4 regions of the Rhizobium sp. N324 genome follow, and region 1 is predicted to be linked to each of the others. Evidence: riboswitches for the same ligand, from Rfam matches in the RefSeq annotation. Region 1 holds a riboswitch; each other region holds the start of a gene.
The links. A riboswitch is a leader RNA that binds a small molecule or an ion and turns the genes downstream of it on or off. The one in region 1 is predicted to bind cobalamin.

Region 1 (5,518 bases):
CGCGGGTCGGCAGCACCAGCATGCCGTCGCTTCCGGCGCCGAGTTGATGCCCGGTGCCAAAGGGAAAGACCAGCACGTCGCCCGTCTCGAGATCGGTCGCTTCACCTTCGGTTTTCAGCCAGCAATTGCCGGCGACGACAATGTGAAACGGCATCGTGCCCGAGGCCTTCGCCGAAAGGCCTGCCAGCGACGGTGCAGCGTCGGTCTGCCAGTCGCCAGTCGGCATGAAGCAAAACTGCAGCGATCCGGACAGGCGGATCGTCGACAGCAGCGCCGACAGCACGTCGTCGCGCGCGACACCCGCCGCGTCTGGATTTTCGGACAAGGCTTCACGCATTCCGGCCAAATACGCGCCCCGCGCATCCTCCTATCGTGAACAGGTCACTGCAACAGGGAGAATACTATGCAAACGCCAAGCGACAAACTGGTCGTGCTCGTCACCAAGGGGATAGAATCCGAACTGTCCTCCGTCGCCTTCACTATTGCCAATGGCGGCATCACCGCCGGGCTGAAGGTCTCGGTGTTCCTCACCAGCACCGGGATCGACCTTGTGCGCAAGGGCGGTCAGCGCATGACGCATATACCGCCGCTCGATCCGCTGTCGACGCTTATCGAGAATTTCCAGCAGCGCGGCGGCACGATCTGGGCTTGCCCGCCCTGCGTCACCGCACGCGGTTATACGCAGGAAGACATGCTCGACGGCGTCGTTATCGTCGGCGCCAGCGCCATGCATGCCGAGATCAAACAGGGCGCAGCGACGCTATCGTTTTAACGGGCTGCACTCGCCGGGCGAGGATCGTCTTGCGTCTGTATTTGCCGACCCGAGGCAGGCGCGAAGAAGTGTGTAGCGACTATTCTTGCGCTCGGCGATATAGTCGTGAGATTGTATCGATATACGTGCGATGCTGCATGATGCAGGCGGCGCGGGGGCTTCGATGATATCCGTGAGGGTCAATGAACTGATATCGGTGGCGGGGCAGCCCGATGCCGCCGGCTTTGCCGCATTTGCGGCAGGCGGCTTTGCCGGCGTCATCAACGCCCGGCCGGATGGCGAGGAGCCGGGGCAGCCCGGCAATGCGGCGGAAAAGGCGTCCGCCGCCGCCGCGGGGCTCGACTACAGCTTCGTGCCGGTGAAAGGGGCCGAGATCACCGAGGCCGATATCCGCGCCTTCCAGACGGCGATGACGCAGGTGAAGGGGCCGGTCGTCGCTCATTGCAAGAGCGGCACGCGGGCGCTGACGCTCTATGTGCTGGGAGAGGTGCTCGACGGGCGGATGCCGCCGGGGGATGTCGAGGCCTTCGGTCAAAACCTCGGCTTCGATCTTGCCGGCGCGCGCCGCTGGCTGGAAAAGCGGGCAGGGCAGGCGGCTGAGGTGAAGGCCTTCTTCGAGCCGCGCACTTGCAGTGTGCAATATGTCGTCGCCGACCCGGTGACGAAACGTTGCGCCATCATCGACCCGGTGCTCGATTTCGACGAGATGTCGGGCGCGACCGGAACGGCCAATGCCGACGCCATCCTCGCGCATATCGACAGCGAAGGGTTGACGGTCGAGTGGATCCTCGACACGCATCCGCATGCCGACCATTTCTCCGCCGCGCACTATCTCAAAGGAAAGACCGGCGCGCCGACGGCGATCGGCGCCCATGTCACCGACGTGCAGGTGCTCTGGAAGGAGATCTACAACTGGCCGGCACTCGAAACCGACGGCTCGCAATGGGACCGGATGTTTACCGATGGCGACACGTTCGAGATCGGCGGGCTCAAAGCCCGAGTGATGTTCTCGCCCGGCCATACCCTTGCCTCGGTGACCTATGTGATCGGTGACGCCGCCTTCGTGCATGACACGGTATTCACGCCGGATTCGGGCACGGCGCGCACCGATTTTCCCGGCGGCAGCGCCAGCGCCCTCTGGCACTCGATCCAGGCCATCCTGTCGCTGCCCGAGGAGACCCGGCTCTTTTCCGGCCACGACTATCAACCCGGCGGCCGTCACCCGCGCTGGGAAAGCACGGTAGCCGCCCAGAAGCGCGCCAATCTGCATATATCAGGCATCGACGAGGCCGGCTTCGTGGCGCTGCGCCAGGCGCGCGACCGCACGCTGCCGAAACCGAAGCTGATGCTGCACGCATTGCAGGTCAACATCCGCGGCGGGCGGCTGCCCGAGCCGGAGGCGAACGGGCGGCGGTATCTGAAGATACCGCTGGATGCGTTGTAGGAACGGAGCAGCGTTGCGGTGCGTGCTTCGAGGCTTCGCCCTCTCGGCTGCGCGCCTCAGCATAAGGAAGATCGGAGGGTGCCGCACCCACGACGGCGGGAACGGGAGGATCTTGTGTCGACGCTCAAGAGAGCCTCATCTTGAGGTGCGGAAGCCGAAGGCTGAAGCCTCGAAAGGCGAGGCGGGTGCTCCATTCGCAGAGCGGGATGCGTTTTTGGCAAGGAGCAGCGTTGCGGCGTGCTTCGAGGCTTCGCCCTTTCGGGCTGCGCAGCTCAGCATGAGGGAGGTTGCTGGATGCCGCGCCCACGACAGTGGGAATGGGAGGATGCTTAAGAGAGCCCCATCCTGGGGATGAGGATGCTGGCATTATACCGGCCGACAGCGCTCCGACGGTGCGTCTCCATTTTTCGCCCACCAGACCCAATCCTCCGCAATAATCATTGACGTCGTGCGGGCAGGCGACGTAACTGGGGGCGACGGTTCCCTGAAGATGACTCCAAGGGGATTAATAGGGAACGCGGTGAGGACGACCCAGTAAGGGACCGAGACCGTGGCTGCCCCCGCAACTGTAAGCGGATTGTCGATCATCTCAGGTGTGGCCAGCGATCGGTCATTTCTGAAGGGCTTATGGCCCGGCCACTGCGAGATATCGCGGGAAGGCGGATGACGCGACTTATATCCGCGAGCCAGGAGACCTGCCGTCAATCACGATCCAATCAACCGGGCGGGGATGCCCGGACAAGGAACAGACATGATTGACCTTCTGAACCTTCGCCGAATTTCGGCATGCATCCGTCTCGATTGGGCCTCCTGCGGTTAGTGCACGTGTCAGCGTGCCTTCGGCCGCGCGTGCGGCATAACCGTGCCTTTTCCTTCAATCGAGGTTTTCATGCGCCAGATTCTCGCCACCATGACATTTGCCTTCGGGCTGATCGGCCTTGCGGCACCGAGCCTTGCCGCCACCCAATATCCTTTGACCATCGCCAATTGCGGTGAGCAGGTGACCTTCCAGAAGGCGCCGTCGAAGATCGTTTCGATCGGCCAGGGCATGACCGAAATTCTTTTCTCGCTCGGCCTTGCCGACAAGATCGCCGGCACGGCCGTCTGGGTCGGTCCCGTGCTGCCGCGATATGCCGAAGCCAACAGCAGGATAAAGCGTCTCGCCGACAATGATCCGAGCTTCGAATCCGTCGTCGGGCAGGAGCCAGACCTGGTGGCGGCCGAGTTCGAATGGCATGTCGGTGCGCAAGGCTCGGTCGGCAAGCGGGAGCAGTTCCAGGATCTCGGGATCAATACCTATCTTTCGCCGGCCGATTGCGTCGCTAAGGTCAACACCGATGGCGGCGACGGCGTGCGTGGGGAGTTGTTCACGATGGAACTGATCTATCGCGAAATCGCCGAGCTCTCTGAAATTTTCGACGTGAAGGCGCGCGGCGATGCGCTGATCGCTGAATTGAAGACGCGCGAGGCCGATGCCGTCGCCTCGATAGCGGGCGCATCCGGCAAGAACCTGCCGGTCGTCTTCTGGTTCTCCAGCAAAGAGGTCAATGGTGACGCCTTCATCGCCGGCAAGAACAGTGCTCCGGCCTATATACTGAAGACGATCGGCGCGAAAAACGTCGTCACCACCGAGGAGGAATGGCCGCTGGTCGGCTGGGAAACCATCGCGCAGGCGAACCCCGCCGTCATCGTGCTCGCGACCATGGATCGGCGCCGCTACGCCGCCGACGATCCCAAGGTGAAGATCGATTTCCTCGAGAACGATCCTGTCACCAAGGAACTGGATGCGGTCAAGAACAGGCACTTCGTGATGATGGATGCGCAATCGATGAACCCGACGATCCGCACGATCGACGGCATCGAGACATTGGCGGAGGGCATCAAGTCCTTCGGCCTGTCGCAGTGAAGGCAATGTCGGCCAGGCGGCAGGGATGGTGGGCGCTTGGCGCGCTCACCATTGCTGCCTTTCTCCTTCTTGGGCTGATGATCAGCGTTGCGGTTTCGATCGGCGAGATCGCGATCCCGCTGGCGACGACGGCGGAGGCGGTCTCCAACCGGCTGTTCGGCACGCAATTCGAACTCAGCCGCATTCACCAGGGCATCGTCTGGGATTATCGGCTGAGCCGGGCGCTCGTCGCGGCCAGCGCCGGCGCGTCGCTCTCGCTCTGCGGCGCCGTGCTGCAGGCGCTGCTGCGCAATCCGCTGGCCGAACCCTATGTGCTCGGCATCTCCGCCGGCGCCTCGACGGGAGCGGTCTGCGTGATGATCCTCGGCTTCGGCTACGGTGTTCTCGGCCTGTCGAGCGGCGCCTTCATCGGCGCGGTCGTCGCCTTTCTGCTGGTCGGCTTCCTGGCGACGGGGGCAGGGGGAACAGGCGAGCGCATCATCCTGTGCGGCGTCGCCGGCTCGCAGCTCTTCAATGCGCTGACCTCCTACATCGTGACGACCTCGGCGAATGCTGAGCAGGCGCGCGGCATCCTGTTCTGGCTTCTGGGTTCGCTCAGCGGTGTGCGTTGGCCGGATGTCTATCTCTCGGTGCCGATCGCGCTTGCCGGCTTTGTCATCTGCATGGCCCATGTCCGGGCGCTCGATGCCTTCGCCTTCGGCACGGATGCCGCGGCCTCGCTCGGCATTGCCGTGCGCCGCGTCCAGATCCTGCTGTTCGGCCTGACGGCGGCGATGACGGCAAGTGTCGTCAGCATGGTCGGGTCGATCGGCTTCGTCGGCCTGGTCATTCCGCATGCCGCCCGCTTTCTCGTCGGGCCGGGCCATCGGCGGCTGCTGCCGGCAACAGCACTCGGCGGCGCGATCTACATGGTCGGCGCCGATATCGTCTCGCGCATCATCATCCCGCAGCAAGTCCTGCCGATCGGCGTCGTCACGGCGCTCTTCGGCGCGCCGGCCTTCGCCGTCATCCTCTATCGCGTGCGGAGGAGCGCATGAGCATTACGATCGACGCGGTGAGTTTTGCCGCCGGCGACACGGTCATCGTCAACGGCGTCAGCTTGACGGTCGAAAAGGGCAAGGTGCTCGGCCTGCTGGGACCGAACGGCTCCGGCAAATCGAGCCTGCTCAGGCTGATCTGCCGGCTGCGCAAGGTCCGCAGCGGCGTCATCCGGCTGGGCGAAGACGATATCGCTTCGCTGTCGCGTGCCGCCCTTGCACGGCGCATCGCCTTCGTCGAGCAGCAGTCGACGACCGAGACGCAGCTGACCGCGCGCGACGTGGTGCGGCTCGGCCGCACGCCGCATCGCGGGCTGGTGTCGCCCTGGGGCGCGGAGGACGATGCCGCCGTCGACGAG
Region 2 (5,518 bases), 140 kb from region 1:
TGCATGATCAGGATACCGACGCCGGCGCAGCAGGCGCCAAGCAGCAGCGCCGGGATATAATCGGCCGGCACGACCGCGCCGAAGCTGCCGATATCGATGGTGAAATCGCCTTCGGCCAGCAGCCTTGCGATCAAAGTGGAAACGAGGGCCGAGACGACCACAGGGGTCAGCGACACGATCGTATAGGTACCGATGATCAGCTCGAAAGCATAGAAGGCGCCGGTCAGCGGCGCGTTGAAGGCGGCGGCGATGGCACCGGCTGCGCCGCAGCCGACGAGGATGCGCAGATCCGAGCGGCGGAGCTGCAGTTTCAGGCCGAATTTCGAGGCGAGGCCGGCGGCAAGCTGGGTGTAGCCGGCCTCCAGGCCGACGGAGGCGCCGAAGCCGTTGGAGATCAGGTTCTGCACAGCGACGATGATGCTGTCGGTCAAGGACAGGCGGCCGCCATGCAGCGCATTGGCCTCGATCGGGTCGACCATCGGTTTCTTGCGGCGCTTGGCCAAAATGAAGAGCAACAGCCCGAGCAGAATGCCGCCGATGACGGGGGCGGAGAGCAGCAGCAGCTTGTCGTCGATCACCGACGAGCTCAGCCTTTCGCTGTCCGGTATGCCGAAGACCAGCTGGTGCAGCTCATTCGAAACGTAGCTCATGCCGGTGACCGCAAGCCCTGAGGCGATGCCGACGACGGCGCCCGCCAGCGACAGGCCGACTTCGCTGCGGCGAGTCAGAGCGCGCAGCCGCCCCGGGTCGAAGAAGACACGCAGCGCACGGAAACGGCGCCGATCCAATTTCATAAGCATGGCTAGACAACTAGGCGGAGAGAGGCCCGGTCAAGGGCGGGGGTGCTGTCCGCTTGCGATGGAATTGCGGCAAAAACCCGGCGGTCGGGCTAAATTTTTATGACGTAAGCTACTGATCTAAGAAGACTTTCTAGCTAGAATAAGTCGTTTTTATGCGACACCCTCTTTCGGCCGGCCAGCTTCGCAGTCACACCAAGGCCGTTGACTCCATCCCCAGGCTTGCCTAACCATCCCTCAACGGATGGTCGTTTGGCCATCCCACGAGGATGGTCATCTGACCATCCTCGGATATAACGGATGGTTCCGGATCGGTGTTATGCCTTTCCGGATGAAAAGGGAATGTGACGGGGCGGACCCAAACCGGGCGCCTTCATCACAGCCGACCCCGCGACTGTAGAGCGGTCAGGGTCTTCCATCCGGCATCCAGCCCTTCCGGCCGGCAGTCTGCAATGGTGCAGGCGGGCAGGGCGGGCGACATGCCGGAAAAGCCACTGGACATGCATTGTGATCAACCGGGGTCGGACGCCTCTATTTCTACGAATCGTCCACCTCTTCACCGATGCGGCCGGGAAGGCGAGGCAGATCCGCCGGCACGATCAGGGGCGACCGGTTTCCGGTCTGCCCCGATTGCGGCCGACAACCGCGAGCCAGGAGACCTGCCATTCGTGCCGGGCGAGAAGCCCAACCCTGGGCAAGAGACCCGCTGCCAGCACGGAGGTTGTTTTGGCTGAACGATTGAATTCGGCGCTGCCTTGTGTGGTGCGTATGGATTTCCCCTTCTCCCCCGCGGGGAGAAGGTGGCCCGAAGAGGGGGCCGCACGGCGCCTCCGTCATTTTGCCCTTCGCTTGTGCTCAGTGCATTCGCGGCTTCGCCGCTCACCCCCTCAACCGCCTGCCGGCACCTTCTCCCCGCTGGGGAGAAGAGGGATGTGGCGCCGCCGCGCCCTCTCTAGCGGGAGCGCTTGCGTATGACGATCGCTTCGACCAACACCACCTTTATCCTCGGCGGCGCACGCTCCGGCAAATCCCGCTTTGCCGAAAACCTTGTCGTTTCAACCGGCCTCGACCGCCACTATCTCGCGACCGGCCGGGCCTGGGACGACGAGATGCAGGCGCGCATTGCCCAGCACAGGACCGATCGCGGCCTCTCCTGGACGACGCATGAGGAGCCGCTCGATCTCGTTGGCAAGCTTGCCGCCATCGACGGCGAGGGGCGTATCGTGCTGATCGACTGCCTGACGCTCTGGGCCACCAATCTGATGATGGAGGAGCGGGATATGACCGCGGAGTTTACGGCGCTCGCTGATTTCCTGCCTGACGCGAAGGCGCGGCTCGTTTTCGTTTCCAACGAGGTCGGCCTCGGCATCGTGCCCGACAATCGCATGGCGCGGGATTTTCGCGATCATGCCGGCCGTCTCCACCAGATGATCGCGGCAAAGGCCGCCGGAGTCTATTTCATCGCGGCAGGATTGCCGCTGAAAATGAAGGGTTAAATCCATGAACCAGCAGAAAATTCCCGCAACCGTCATCACCGGTTTCCTTGGCGCCGGCAAGACGACGATGATCCGCAATCTGCTCACCAATGCCGGCGGCAAGAAGATCGCGCTGATCATCAACGAGTTCGGCGATCTCGGCGTCGACGGCGAGGTGCTGAGGGGCTGCGGCGCAGAAAACTGCAGCGAGGACGATATCATCGAGCTGACCAATGGCTGCATCTGCTGCACAGTTGCCGACGACTTCATCCCAACGATGACAAAGCTCCTGGAACGGGAACAGCGGCCCGACCATATCGTCATCGAAACCTCCGGCCTTGCTTTGCCGCAGCCGCTGGTCGCGGCCTTCAACTGGCCTGACATCCGCACCCAGGTCACCGTCGATGGCGTCATCACGGTGGTCGACAGCGCCGCCGTCGCCGCCGGCCGCTTCGCCGACGACCACGATGCTGTCGAGGCAGCGCGGAGTGAGGATGAATCGCTCGATCACGAGAGCCCGATCGAGGAGCTGTTCGAGGATCAGCTCACCTGCGCCGATCTGATCGTGCTCAACAAGACCGACCTGATCGACGTGGCCGGTCTTAGCCGGGTGCGCGACGAGGTCGCTTCCCGCACTGCACGCAAGCCGGCAATGATCGAGGCGAGGAACGGCGAGGTGCCGGCCGGCATCCTGCTCGGTCTCGGCATCGGCACGCAGGACGATATCGCCAATCGCAAGTCGCATCACGAACTCGAGCATGAGGACGGCACACCGCACGATCATGACGAATTCGATAGCTTCGTCGTCGATCTCGGCCCGGTCGCCGATATTGCCAGTTTCGTCGAGGCGCTGAAGAGCATCATATCAACCCATGACGTGCTGCGCCTCAAGGGCTTCGTCGACGTTGCCGGCAAGCCGATGCGCCTGCAACTCCAGGCCGTCGGCAGCCGCATCGACCACTATTTCGATCGCGCCTGGACGCCTGGGGAACAGCGCGGCACACGTCTCGTCGTCATCGGCCTGCATGAGATGGATGAGGCTGCTGTGCGGATGGCGATCGAGGCGCTGGTATAAACGGATGCATCTGCTTCTGGCCCAGCAGGGAACGATCAGCGACGGCGAGGAGGCGATCGACCTCGGCCAGACGCCGGGCGATATCCTGTGCCTGTCGGCCGCCGACAGCGAGTTGGCGGCAATCGCAGCCGCCCATCGCGCCTGCGGTGGCCCGCATTCGCTGCGGCTCGCCAGTCTCATGAGCCTCAAGCACCCGATGTCGGTCGATACCTATGTCGAGCGCACGGCGCGGCATGCCAGGCTCATCATCGTGCGGGCGCTCGGGGGCGCCAGCTATTTCCATTATGCGCTGGAGGCACTGCATGCTTGTGCGGCCCGCAATGGCGCGCTGATTGCGGTATTGCCCGGCGATGCCAGGCCGGATGCGGGGTTGACGCCGTTTTCGAATGTCGGGCTCGACGAACTCAACGCGCTCTGGACCTATCTGATCGAGGGCGGCGATGCCAATGCGCGCGCCTTTCTTGATTATGCCGGGGCGATGCTGTCGGGCGCGGAAAAGCCAGCACCGGCGGTGCCTTTGATGAAGGCCGGCCTCTGGTGGCCGGGGCGGGGGCTGATCGGGGTCGAGGAGTGGCGGCGGGTGACACATTCGGCGGAGAAGGTGGCGGTGGGGCCAATCGTCGCCATCAGCTTCTACCGCGCCCTCGTGCAGAGCGGCGAAACCGGGCCGATCGAGGCGCTGATCGAAGCCTTGCAGGCGCAGGGCCTCCGGCCGCTGCCGGTCTTTGCCTATAGCCTCAAGGATCCCGTCTCGACCGGCATTCTCGAAAGCGTGTTTTCAGCGCTGAAACCTGATGTTGTGATCAACACGACCGGCTTTGCCGTCTCCGCGCCCGGTGCCGACCGGCAGCCGACGGTGCTGGAGGCGAATGGGGCGGTGGTGCTGCAGGCAATCCTGTCGGCCTCGTCGCGGGAGGCATGGGCAGCTTCGTCGCAAGGCCTGTCGGCGCGCGATCTCGGCATGAACGTGGCGCTGCCCGAAGTCGACGGCCGGGTGCTGGCGCGGGCGGTCTCCTTCAAGACGGCGGCGCGTTACGATGCGGCTGTCGAAACCAACATTGTCGCCAGCGAACCAGTCGCCGGCCGGGTGCGCTATACGGCGGAACTCGCGGCCAACTGGGCGCGGCTGCGCGCCACGCCGGCACACGACCGGCGCATCGCGCTCGTCATGGCGAACTACCCGAACCGCGACGGCCGGCTCGGCAACGGGGTCGGCCTGGATACGCCGGCCGGCAGCATCCAGGTGCTTCGCGCGATGGAAGCAGCGGGTTACCCGCTCTCCGATATTCCGGCCGATGGCGACACGCTGATCCGGCATTTGATGGAAGGACCGACCAATTCGGGACATGACGGCCGCGTCATCCGCGAGACGTTATCCCTGAGTCTCTACAACAGCTTCCTGGCGTCTCTTCCCAATCAGATTCAGGATGAGGTCAGGGCCCGTTGGGGCGATCCCGGGAACGATCCGTATTTTCGCGACGGCGCCTTCGTCCTGCCTTTTGCCCGCTTCGGTGGCGTTCTCGTCGGCATTCAGCCGGCGCGCGGCTATAATATCGATCCGAAGGAGAGCTACCATTCGCCGGATCTCGTGCCGCCACACGGTTATCTTGCCTTCTACGCCTTCCTGCGGGGAAAATTCGGCGCCCACGCGGTCATTCATATGGGCAAACACGGCAATCTCGAATGGCTGCCGGGCAAGGCACTGGCGCTGTCGGAGACCTGTTATCCCGAGGCCATCCTCGGGCCGCTGCCGCATCTCTATCCCTTCATCGTCAACGATCCGGGCGAGGGCAGTCAGGCCAAGCGCCGGGCTGCCGCCGTCATCATCGATCACCTGACGCCGCCTTTGACCCGGGCCGAGAGCTATGGGCCGCTCAAGGATCTGGAAGCGCTCGTCGACGAATATTACGAGGCCTCCGGCGGCGATCCCCGCCGCATCCGGCTGCTCAGCCGGCAGATCCTCGATCTTGTCACCGATATCGGCCTCGACCGGGATGCCGGCATAACGAGCGGCGAAAGCGAAGGCGAAGCGCTGAAGAAGCTCGATGCCTATCTCTGCGACCTCAAGGAAATGCAGATTCGCGATGGACTGCATGTGTTCGGCGTTTCGCCGGAGGGGCGGCTGCTGACCGATTTGACCGTGGCGCTGGCCAGGGTGCCGCGTGGGCTGG
Region 3 (5,518 bases), 280 kb from region 1:
AGCAGAACCTCGAGCTGCGCAAGGTGCGCAACGACCTGCGCAGTTACGGCTGCACCTCGGGCAGCATGGTGGTGATCGGCGGCGAGAATGCCGATTATTGCACCGAGCTGTCGCAGGCCGAAGGCCGGATGATCGACAATATCGCTTATCTCCAGGACCGCCGCGACGAGCTGGCCGACCGGAACAGCGCCGATGACGACCGCCGCGAACTGATGGCCGCGCTCGACAGCAACGGCTGCAACAGCGAGAACTTCTATGCGCCTTCCGCGCGCGGTGCCGGCGAGCCTGCCCCGAGCGTCGAGGAGCAGGCGATGCGTTCCGATACCTTCATTCCGCTCGGCGGCGGCGAGGAGGCCGACCCGCATTACGGCCTGCCGCGGGCCGATATGCTGTCGCCGGTCAGCACCATGTGCGTGCGCAGCTGCGACGGCGGCTTCTTCCCGATCAGCTCGAACACCACCTCGGTTGATTTCGGCCGCGACGCCCAGACCTGCGCCAAGATGTGCCCCGGCATCGAGACCGAACTCTTCTATCGCGAGGTGACGAGCACGGAGGCCTCGAACATGATCTCGGTCGCAACCGGCACGCCCTACAGCGCCATGAAGAACGCCTTCGCCTACAAGAACCGCGCGCCCGGTGAAAAGAACACCTGCGCGTGCAATCTCACCGCCTATTTCGACGAGATGCGCGGCAAGCAGGCGGTCAGCCAACCGCCGCAGCAGGGCTCGATCACCACCATCCGCACCAATCCGCCGATCAAGGAGACCGCGACAACGGCCGCGCCGCAGTCATCGGTGCCTGAGCGCCCTTACGATCCCACGCAGAACAAGGTCCGTCAGGTCGGCCCGCAGTTCCTCGCCGGCGACCAGGGCTCGATTGATCTTGCCAATCCCGCAGCACCTGGCCCCCAACCGCAGCAGTAGCCGCAGCAGCAGTGATGGCTAAGGCTCGTTGCGTCCCCAGCCGTCGTGGAAGACGAGTTCCTCGAGCGGCAGCCGCTGCCGCCAGCCTTTAACCGAGAGTTCCGGCTCGTCGTAAAGCCGGTCGACGAACCCGGCGCAGAGCCAGGCGATCACTTCGATATGCTCGGGTATGCCGAGAATGGTCTTCAGATCGCCTTCGCGAAAAATGCTGACCCAGCCGATGCCGATCCCTTCGGCGCGAGCCGCAAGCCAGAGATTCTGGATGGCGCAGACTGTTGAATAGCTGTCCATCCGCGGATTATGCGTGCGCCCCAGCACCACGCTGCCGCTGCGGGTGGGATCGCAGGTCACGCATATGCCGAGCGGCGCCTCGACGATGCCTTCGAGCTTGAGCGAGCGGTAGGCTTGGCGCCGCTCGCCCTCGAACATCGCTGCCGCTTCCTCGTTGGCCTTCGAAAAGGCATCGCGGACCTGCGCGCGCACCGTTGGACTTTTCACCAGAATGAAATTCCACGGCTGCATGAAGCCGACGGAGGGTGCGTGGTGGGCGGCTGTCAAGAGCCGCGCCACGACATCGTCCGGCAAGGGATCGGGCAGGAACTGGCTGCGAACGTCGCGCCGCGTCATGATCGCGTGATAGACGGCCTCGCGTTCGGCCAAGGAAAAACCGGACGCCACTGACAGGGCATCCTCATCAAAGGGTCGCATCGTCAAATCCCCAACAACGCAACCGCCCGCCGTCCGCGCGGGTTGGGTCTATCTTGCCAGGCCGGTCTTCTGACTTGGCGTCATCCGTCTGCCGCAGCCTTCCCGGCAAAAGCCAGTGGCATATGAAGCGGCAGGCGTCGGCCTTACAGCGTTGGGCACGTTCCGGTCTTGCACCGGATTCCCGATTCTCCCGCCTGGATGGCAGGCACCTGACGCCGCATCTATTTCAGCAAAACAGCGCCACCGCAAGCCGGCTCTCACATCGCATTCAAACTGCCTGCGACATCGACTTCATGGACAGGCGGGTGTCGCTGCCCTAGAAATGAATTGATCCCGACCGACGCCCATGGCGCCGTGATTTGTCTCCTTGCATCCCGGTTGCCCGTGCCCCGCCTCACACCCATGATCCTTGCGGTCGCCCTGTTCATGGAACAGATGGATTCGACCGTCATCGCCACCAGCCTGCCGGCGATAGCGGCCGATATCGGCACCTCGCCGATCGCGTTGAAGCTTGCCGTCACCAGCTATCTCGTGGCGCTGGCGATCTTCATCCCGATCAGCGGCTGGATGTCGGATCGTTTCGGCGCGCGTAACATCTTCCGCATGGCGATCTTCGTCTTCATGATCGGCTCGGTCGCCTGCGCCTTTTCCAATTCAATCGCGGCCTTCGTCGTCGCGCGGCTGATCCAGGGCGCCGGCGGCTCGATGATGACGCCGGTCAGCCGCCTGCTGCTGGTCCGGGCAACGCCGCGCCACGAACTCGTCGATGCCATGGCCTGGCTAACCATTCCGGCGCTGATCGGGCCGATCATGGGTCCGCCGATCGGCGGTTTCCTCACCACCTATCTCACCTGGCACTGGATCTTCTGGATCAATGTCCCGATCGGCGTGCTCGGCATCATCCTCGTCACGCGTTTCCTGCCGGCGGTCGAGCCGCGCAGCCCGCGGCCGATGGATTTTCCGGGCTTCTTCCTTTGCGGCATCGGCTTTTCCGGATTCGTCTTCGGCCTCTCGGTGATCAGCCTGCCGGCCGTGCCGGTGATCTACGGCTATGTCACGGTGGCCGTCGGCATCCTTGCCGGCCTCCTCTATCTCCTGCATGCCCGCCGCGTGCCCTATCCGCTGCTCGATCCGAAAATGTTCCGCTACCCGATGTTCCGGGCGGCGATCCTCGGCGCCTCGAATTTTCGCATGGGGCTCGGCGCCCTGCCCTTTCTGATGCCGCTCATGTTGCAGCTCGGCTTCGGCCTGACGCCGCTGCAATCGGGCTCGGTCACCTTCGTCAGCGCGCTCGGCTCGATGGGCTCTAAATTTGCCGCTTCGCGCACCTTCAATGCCTTCGGCTTCCGCACCGTCACATCGATTACCACCTTGCTTGCGGCAATCTTCCTCGGCATCAATGGCTTCTTCACCACGGAGACGCCGCTGCCGCTGATCATGGCCTGCCTGCTGATCGGCGGCCTCTTCCGCTCCATGGCCTTTTCGGGCGTCAACGCCATGGCCTTCGGCGATGTCGACGATGCCGACAGCAGCCAGGCGACCGCGATCAACGCCGTGGCCCAGCGCATCTCCATGGCGATGGGAGTGGCGATCGCCGGCGGCATCCTCGAAATTTCGAGCGGCTTCCATGGCGGCAGGCTGCTGGTCTCGGATTTCCACACCGCCTTTTTCAGTGTCTCGGCGATTTCGGCGCTGGCCTGCATCACCTTCCTGCGCCTGCCGCGCGACGCCGGTGCCGAACTGACGACACGGCGCCGCAAGCACCGCCAGGCCGAGCCGGGTGAGGCCATGGCGGAAAACAGCCCTTGATCCCGCCGGCCGCCGTTTCGGTATCCCATTCCACTTTATGATTTCTTCACACATCGAAGACAGACTGCGTTTGCGCGTTTTGGGTCGCACAGGGGGACATGGGCATGAGTGCTCATGCTGCGACCGCCGGCGTGGATGCCTGTATTGATAGGCTGGTCGGGAACATATCCGACTGAGCCCGCGTTTCGAGGCCCCCGCGGCATGTTCCAATTTTTGAAAACGATGCCTCTGACAGCCAAGCTGGCGGCGATTATCGTGGCCGTCAACCTTTGCGGCATCTCCGCCTTTGCCACCTACACCTGGATGTATGAAACCAAGGCGTTGATCGATGGCGCCAAGGCGAACTGGTCCAAGGATGCGGAGCAATTTGCCTCTCTGGCCGCCGGCGGCGTGAAATGGGGCAAGGCGAACGCCGTTCGCGAGGCCTATTCGCTGTACCGCGACGATCCCTCGCTCGACCTCGTTCAGTTTGCCGCCTTCAACGCCGAACCTGCGGCCGTCGATACATGGACGCGCGACGGCATTGACGGTCTGCCGGCAGCCGCCGATCTGGCCAAGCGCCTCAGCGCCAAACCTGAGAAAACGACGATCGACGACAGCGGAGTATCGGCCGGTGTCGTGACCATCATCGCACCGCTTCCGCTGGACAAATCGGGCAAGGCGACCGGCTATGTCGTCACCAACTGGTCGGTTGAAAAAATTGCTGCTGAGGTCGAGCAGAAGGTGCTGATTTCGCTGCTGACGCAGTTCGCGATCACCGCCCTCGCCGTTGTCGCTTTCCTTCTCGCCATGCGCAGCCTCGTCGGCCGCCCTCTCCGGATTCTCAGCGAGCGGATCAGCGCCTTGCAGAAAGGCGATCTGGCCTCTCCCGTCACTTACAGGGAAAATGGCGACGAGATCGGCTTCCTGGCGCGTGCCCTGGAAGTTTTCCGTAACGAGGCGATTGCGAAAGTCGAAAGAGAACAGGCTGCGGCCGAGCAGAGCGCCTCGTTCGACGCCGAAAGGGCGCGCAACGCATCCTTGACGGAAGAGGCCAGCAACGCGCAGCGGCTGGTCATGACCGCGCTCGCCAATGAATTGGAAAAGCTCGCCGCCGGCGACTTCTCGACACACCTGGCCGATCTCGGCCCTGAATTCGATAAATTGCGGCAGGATTTCAACCGTATGGTCGAAGCGGTCGCGGCAGCGCTGACCGAGATCAAGATCGCCTCCGTCGCGGTTGAAGGCGGCTCGAGCGAGCTTGCCTCCTCCGCCGATCAGCTTGCCAAACGCACCGAGCAACAGGCAGCAGCCTTGGAACAGACCGCAGCCGCACTCGATGAGGTGACCACCACGGTCAGAACATCGTCGCAGCGGGCCGAAAGTGCCGGAAAGCTGGTCGAAGAAACGAAGCGCAGCGCCCATGTCTCGGCGACCGTGGTACGCGATGCGATCGGGGCGATGGATCGTATCCAGACCTCCTCGAGCCAAATCGGCCGCATTATCGGCGTCATCGATGAAATCGCTTTCCAGACGAACCTGCTGGCGTTGAACGCCGGCGTCGAGGCGGCGCGCGCCGGCGAAGCCGGCAAGGGTTTTGCGGTCGTCGCGCAGGAAGTGCGTGAACTCGCCCAGCGTTCCGCCAATGCGGCAAAGGAAATCAAGAACCTGATCAGCGTCTCCGGCCAGGAAGTGGCGGCCGGCGTCGGGCTGGTGAACGAAACCGGCGATGCCCTGTTGAAGATCGAGGAGCAGATCAACCGCATCAGCGACAGTATCGCTTCGATCGTCCAGTCCTACCGCGAACAGGCGACGGGCCTGCAGGAAATCAACGGCGCCATCAACCAGATGGATCATGCGACACAGCAAAACGCGGCAATGGTCGAGGAGACCAATGCCGCCTGCCAGGAACTGCGCACGCAGGGACGGCTTCTGCAGGATTCGGCCGGCAGGTTCACTGTTGGCGCCGCTGCCGCCAGCCAGCCCAAAGCCGCTCAACCCGTTCGTCAATCTCGCCCCGAACCCCGAGCCTTGGTGCAGCGGCATGCAGGAAATGCCGCCGTTGCCGCTGCTCCCGGTGCCTGGGAGGAGTTCTGACC
Region 4 (5,518 bases), 950 kb from region 1:
GGCGAGCTGGGCCAGACTCGAATAGCCCGTGCCGAAATCGTCGAGCGCGATCTGGATGCCGGCCGCGTGCAGCTCGTCGAGGATGACGGCGGCGACGGCGGGATCCTGGATCAGCGCATTCTCGGTGATCTCCACCTCCAGGCGCTGCGGCGGCAGCCGGCTTGCCGCAAGGACCTTGAGAATACGTGACGTCAGTAGCCTGTCTTCCATCTGCACCGGCGAGACGTTGAAGGATAGCATCACATGTTCCGGCCAGGTGAGTGCGTCGCTGCAGGCCTGGGCGAGCAGATCCCCGAACAAGGCCGTGATCATCCCGTTTTCCTCGGCGATATCGATGAAAACAGGTGGCGGAATGTTGACGCCATCGTCACTGATCCAGCGCGCCAAGGCCTCGAAGCCGCAGAGTTGACCGGTCTTCAGGTCGATCAGCGGCTGATAGAAGGGTTTGATCGCCTTGTTGGCGATTGCGGCGCGCAGCCTGGTTTCCAGCGCAGCGCGTTCCGTGACCTTGTCCTGCATGGCCGGTTCGAAAGCGAAATAATGGTTGGGGCCGCGTGATTTTGCCTCGTACATGGCGAGGTCGGCACGATGGGCGGCATCTTCCAGCGGCTCGGCTCCCTCGGTCCAGCGGTCGTAGCCGACGCTGGCGCCGACTTCGACGGCAAAGCCGTCGATATGGATCGGCCGGGTGACAGCCTGGATCAGCAGTCTGGCAAAACGCTCCTCGCGCTGTGCGGTCAGGGCAAAGGCAACGATGATGAATTCGTCGCCGCCGAAGCGGTAGACGCAATCGGCGTTGCCGAGCGCGCAGATTCGTCTGGCAACCTCGATCAGCAGAATGTCGCCGCCCTTGTGGCCGACGAGATCGTTGACTTTCTTGAAGCCGTCGAGATCGACGGAGAAGAGCGTGACGTTGCGGTCCCACTCCTCGATCTGGTCCTCGTCGTCCTTCACCGGCCGTGAGAGGATCTTGCGCTCGAAGGCGTAGCGGTTCGGCAGCTTGGTCAGATGGTCGTGGGTTGCGGTCCAATCGGCCTTCGCCTGGGCCGCGGCGCGCAGTTCCGTTTCCTTGCGCAGGTCGGCGATGCGCAGCACCGAATAGATGAAGCTCATGGCGCCGGCGATGCCGAGCGCCAGAACGAGTTTGTCGGCGCCATATTCGCCGAAACCGGTCATGAAGGAGACAAGGCTGTCGTCGAGCTGCAAAAGCACGCCGAGGAGCCAGAGAGTTATCCCAAGCCCGACGATCGACACGCACTGCCTTCCGGCCCTGCTCTGGAAAAACACCGGCATATGGCCTTCTCCATCTCCACCCTGTGCCGAACTATCATGAAAGTCTGAAATGTTCGTTGAAACCAGAAGGCGAATTATTGGAGACGGCAGCCTGTTGCTGCACCGTCGAGAGACGAATGCGCTTCTCGGCGCGCGGGGCGGGAAGAACGAAGGCGAGCGTGCTGGTGCATCGCTCGCCCTTTCTCGTGTTTCAGGCGGTGACCATCAACAGCGGAACGCTGACTATGAGACCGACCAGAACCGTGATTGTGGCGACACGCATCAAACGCAGGCGACGCGTGCGCTCCCCACTCCAATCATATGTCATGTCTTCCATCTCCTTGGGACAAGGAAGTAGTCCCGGCGAAACCGGGTTCAATAGAGATGACGCGATTTGCTTGTGTAAGGCTGGATAAGCATCAGAGATCGCTAATGCTGGAAGCGCAGAGACCAGCGCCGTCCGTTGCTGGTCATGCGAATGACGGCGAGCGGCTCGATGTCGACGAGCCAAAAGGAGGAGGGCGGGGCCTGAAGCGCATGCGTGACCGCCGCCCGAATGATGGCGGCGTGGCTGATGGCGATCACATGGCCGCCGCGGGCGAATTCATTGTCCATCCAGCTGGCGACGCGTGTTCGAAGATCAACAAGGCTCTCGCCTCCGTGCGGGGCCGCTTCCGGACTTGTCATCCAGGCCATGAGGTTCTCCGGCTCCTCGGCCTCTACCGTCGCGATCGACTTGCCGGCCCAGCGGCCATGATCGCAATCGCCAAGTACCGGGTCTATCCGGGCTTGAAGGCGGAGCGCGTCGGCAGTCTGGCGGGCACGCAAAGCCGGGCTTACGGCAATACGATCGGCGCGGGGCAGGCCGGCCATCCTGCCGGCTTCCTCCGTTGCCTTGGCTTCCAGCGGTTCGTCGATCGGAAACAGAGCCTTGCGGCTCGCCGCCGTTGCACCATGGCAGATCCAGGTAAGGCGTGTGTTCACGGTCTTCTGATCTCCCGGGAATACAGTAGGACAGCCCTTGGCCGGCTCGTGAAGTTTCGTTGACAGGTTCTTCGGCGTGCAGATATAACCGTGCTGTTGCGGGTTTGGAAGCCGGTGTAAATCCGGCACGGTCGCGCCGCTGTGACCAGCGTGTCGAAGCTTCTTCGCGCTGGAAGTCAGACCCTACCGCACAAGCACTCTTTCGACTGAACGCGTCATTCCCGGAGGAATACATGTCTGACACCACTTTTGCGCCCGTCGCGGCACCGGCGCCGATCCCCGTAGGAGAAATCCTGCCCTGGGCGATCTTCGGCGGCCTGCTGATGCTTCTCGCTATTTATTTTGTCGGCACCGAGGAAGGCGCGACGGCGCTGTTCAACGGCATGTATGTGCACGAATTCGTGCATGACGCCCGCCACCTCCTCGGCTTCCCCTGCCACTAGAGCGGTTCAGCAGAACCGCTCTAAGCTTTGTTTTAATGCAATTCCGAACGGAAAACCGCTTCGCATTTTTCCTGGAATTGCTCTAGGGGAGTTGCTCACATGGTTGGAAACCTTCTGCTTCGCGGCATGTTCGCGGGCCTGATTGCTGGCTTCCTTGTCTTCGCGTTCGCCCATGTCTTCGGCGAGCCGCTGATCGATGCGGCGATCGCTTTTGAAGAGGCGAGCGCCCAGGCGGCCGGCCAAGCCACCGAACCTGAAATCGTCAGCCGCGCCACGCAGGCCGGTCTCGGTCTTTTCACCGGCGTCATGCCCTACACCGTTGCCGTCGGCGGTCTTTTCGCGCTCGTCGTCGCTTTCGTGCACGGCCGCGTCAGCAATCTTTCGGCGCGCGGCACCTCGGCGGTCATCGCCCTTGCCGCCTTCGTGGCGATCGTGCTCGTTCCCGCTTTCAAATATCCGGCCAACCCGCCGGCGGTCGGCAATGCCGAAACGATCGGCGTCAGGACTGAGCTGTTCTTCCTGATGATCGTCGTTTCGCTCGCCGCCCTGATCGCCGCGGTGGCTCTGTCGCGCCGCCTCTCCCAGCGTTTCGGCCTCTGGAACGGCGCGATCATCGCCGGCATCGCCTATCTCGTCTTCATGGGCCTCGTGCTCTATCTGCTGCCGCCGATCAACGAGGTGCCGGAGAACTTCTCGGCCATGGTGCTCTGGCGTTTTCGGACGACAACGCTCGCCATGCATGCGATCCTCTGGGCAACACTTGGCCTTGCCTTCGGGGCGCTGGCGGAAAAGCGGCTTGCCGTGAAGGACGGGCAGCGGAGCCGGCCGGCGAGGGCCTTCCACTGAACGCATCGAGGGGCGCCGTTTTGCCGGCGCCCTTAGGATTTCGGGCGACCATGAAAAGCAGCAGAGCCATATCAATCCTGTCGGCGGCCTTTGCCACCGCCTTCTTTTGCATGCCTGCTGAAAACGCCCTTGCTCATAGCCGCAGCACCGGCGGCAGCCAGGCGGGTCTCGATATCCCGGAAATTTCGCATGGCGAGATGGCGGTGATTTCGGACTATCGCGGCCGAATTATCGGTCTGGCGTCCCAAGCCGTCGATACGAACGAGCCATTCCGGCGGATTCTCAACTATGTCCAAATCCAGTATTCCTATTGTCTTTGGGGGCGGGTGCCGGGCAGCGTTGGTGACGAGGAGAGCCCGTTCAACGAATGCGCCCATGCCTATCTGGCGGCGACCAAGGCGGTATTGCTTTCGATGCGTGAGATGCCGCGGGAGGCCGTTGCGGCTGGTGAAATAGTTTCCGCGGTCGATGCCGACATGGTGCGGCGCAGCCTGGCGCTCATCACCTGCCGGTTCAGCGGCGAGGCGTTCAACACCGCCGATCTCGTCAAACCACGCTGGAGCAAAGTGCCGTTTCACCTAGCCAGCATGGCCTCGCTGACGGGGCTCGCCGCTCTGTTCGCCCTGGCGGTGTTTGCGCTTGGCCGCTTTCTGCGGCCGAAGGCTCAATCATCGGAATAGCGCTGCTCGCGCCACGGATCGCCATACATATGATAGCCGTTCTTTTCCCAGAAGCCGGCTTCGTCCTCCGGCATCAGTTCGATGCGGCGCAGCCATTTGGCGCTTTTCCAGAAATAAAGATGCGGCACGACGAGGCGCATCGGGCCGCCGTGGTCCGGCGTCAGCGGCAGGCCTTCCCATGATGTCACAAGGATCGCATCCTCGGCGGCGAAATCCGCCAGCGGCAGGTTGGTGGTATAGCCGTCATAACTCGTCAGCATGACGTAACCGGCTTCCGGCTTCGGCATGGCGAGATCGAGCAGGTCGCGCGCGGAAACACCCTGCCATTTGTTATCGTAGCGCGACCAGGTGGTCACACAGTGGATATCGCTGACCTTGGTACTCTGCTCGATCGCCTGGAAGTCGGCCCAGGTGAGGGTGAGCGACGTTTCGACGAGGCCGCGCACTTCAAGACGCCAGCTATCGGTGGAGATGACGGGCTGCTGGCCGAGATCGAGCACCGGCCAGTTTTTGACGAGATGCTGGCCGGGTGGCAGGCGCTCGGCTTCGGGGCGGCTGAGGCGGCCGGTCAGGAACTTGCCCTCTGCCGCCCAGCGACGCTTGGAACTGGTGAGCTTGCTGTCGGCGGGCGTCTTGTCATCACTCATGATGGAGTTCCTTGCGATGCGGCAATAGGATATCGGCGCTTGCCGGGTGTCAAGTTTCGACTGCGCTTGGAAATCACTGTCGGTGTTGTGAGAGCGCCGTGCATGCTTTCGGACGCACAAAGGACGCTCTAACATCTTGAATCTACGCATCGTGTTTTCCGAAAATCGATTCCGATTTTCGGGCCGATGCGCTAGACTCGGCCCGTCGGGTATGCCTCGCTGGGGAGTGGAGGCGGAAAGGGGAGGAGCCGGATCTGTCTTCGAGATATCGTGCGATAGCGGCCTTGCTGGTGGTGCCGCTGATCATCTTCGCCTTCTTCACCTATGGAAGCGCGATCGCGACACGCGCCTATATGGGGGAAGCCTCTGCGCAGGCGGGAACTGCGCTGCGCCTTGCCGTCTCCGCGCTCAGCGGTCACCTCAACCGCTACGAGGCGCTGCCGGCGCTGATCGCCGATCACGACGATATCAAGGAACTGGTGAGTGCACCCGAGGATGCGGGCTTGCGCGACGCGGCCAATCTCTATCTCAAGGAGATCAACGGGCTGCTGAAATCCTCCGACATTTATGTGGTCAAGCCTGACGGAGAGACGATCGCGGCCAGCAATTACGATGGCCCGGGAAGCTTCGTCGGGCAGAATTTCAG

Region 2: it holds a riboswitch for cobalamin, as region 1 does, so the genes downstream of both, cobU (bifunctional adenosylcobinamide kinase/adenosylcobinamide-phosphate guanylyltransferase) here and AMK05_RS13570 (ABC transporter substrate-binding protein) in region 1, are expected to answer to the same signal.
Region 3: it holds a riboswitch for cobalamin, as region 1 does, so the genes downstream of both, bluB (5,6-dimethylbenzimidazole synthase) here and AMK05_RS13570 (ABC transporter substrate-binding protein) in region 1, are expected to answer to the same signal.
Region 4: it holds a riboswitch for cobalamin, as region 1 does, so the genes downstream of both, AMK05_RS18030 (CbtB domain-containing protein) here and AMK05_RS13570 (ABC transporter substrate-binding protein) in region 1, are expected to answer to the same signal.

What each region holds. Positions count from the first base shown of each region.
Region 1 is NZ_CP013630.1:2,803,515-2,809,032, reverse strand. It holds gene AMK05_RS13585 (AraC family transcriptional regulator) at 1-337, opposite strand, end outside; gene AMK05_RS13580 (DsrE family protein) at 404-772, shown strand; gene blh (bifunctional sulfur transferase/dioxygenase Blh) at 936-2,216, shown strand; cobalamin riboswitch at 2,677-2,933, shown strand; gene AMK05_RS13570 (ABC transporter substrate-binding protein) at 3,106-4,122, shown strand; gene AMK05_RS13565 (FecCD family ABC transporter permease) at 4,128-5,159, shown strand; gene AMK05_RS13560 (ABC transporter ATP-binding protein) at 5,156-5,518, shown strand, end outside.
Region 2 is NZ_CP013630.1:2,663,745-2,669,262, reverse strand. It holds gene AMK05_RS12865 (chloride channel protein) at 1-800, opposite strand, end outside; cobalamin riboswitch at 1,082-1,478, shown strand; gene cobU (bifunctional adenosylcobinamide kinase/adenosylcobinamide-phosphate guanylyltransferase) at 1,769-2,293, shown strand; gene cobW (cobalamin biosynthesis protein CobW) at 2,298-3,347, shown strand; gene cobN (cobaltochelatase subunit CobN) at 3,352-5,518, shown strand, end outside.
Region 3 is NZ_CP013630.1:2,525,238-2,530,755, forward strand. It holds gene AMK05_RS12165 (DUF2865 domain-containing protein) at 1-923, shown strand, start outside; gene bluB (5,6-dimethylbenzimidazole synthase) at 942-1,631, opposite strand; cobalamin riboswitch at 1,674-1,859, opposite strand; gene AMK05_RS12175 (MFS transporter) at 2,034-3,440, shown strand; gene AMK05_RS12180 (methyl-accepting chemotaxis protein) at 3,642-5,516, shown strand.
Region 4 is NZ_CP013630.1:3,755,090-3,760,607, reverse strand. It holds gene AMK05_RS18040 (putative bifunctional diguanylate cyclase/phosphodiesterase) at 1-1,293, opposite strand, end outside; gene AMK05_RS18035 (histidine phosphatase family protein) at 1,702-2,256, opposite strand; adenosylcobalamin (AdoCbl) riboswitch at 2,334-2,476, shown strand; gene AMK05_RS18030 (CbtB domain-containing protein) at 2,490-2,699, shown strand; gene AMK05_RS18025 (CbtA family protein) at 2,799-3,545, shown strand; gene AMK05_RS18020 (hypothetical protein) at 3,596-4,225, shown strand; gene AMK05_RS18015 (sulfite oxidase-like oxidoreductase) at 4,210-4,872, opposite strand; gene AMK05_RS18010 (sensor histidine kinase) at 5,163-5,518, shown strand, end outside.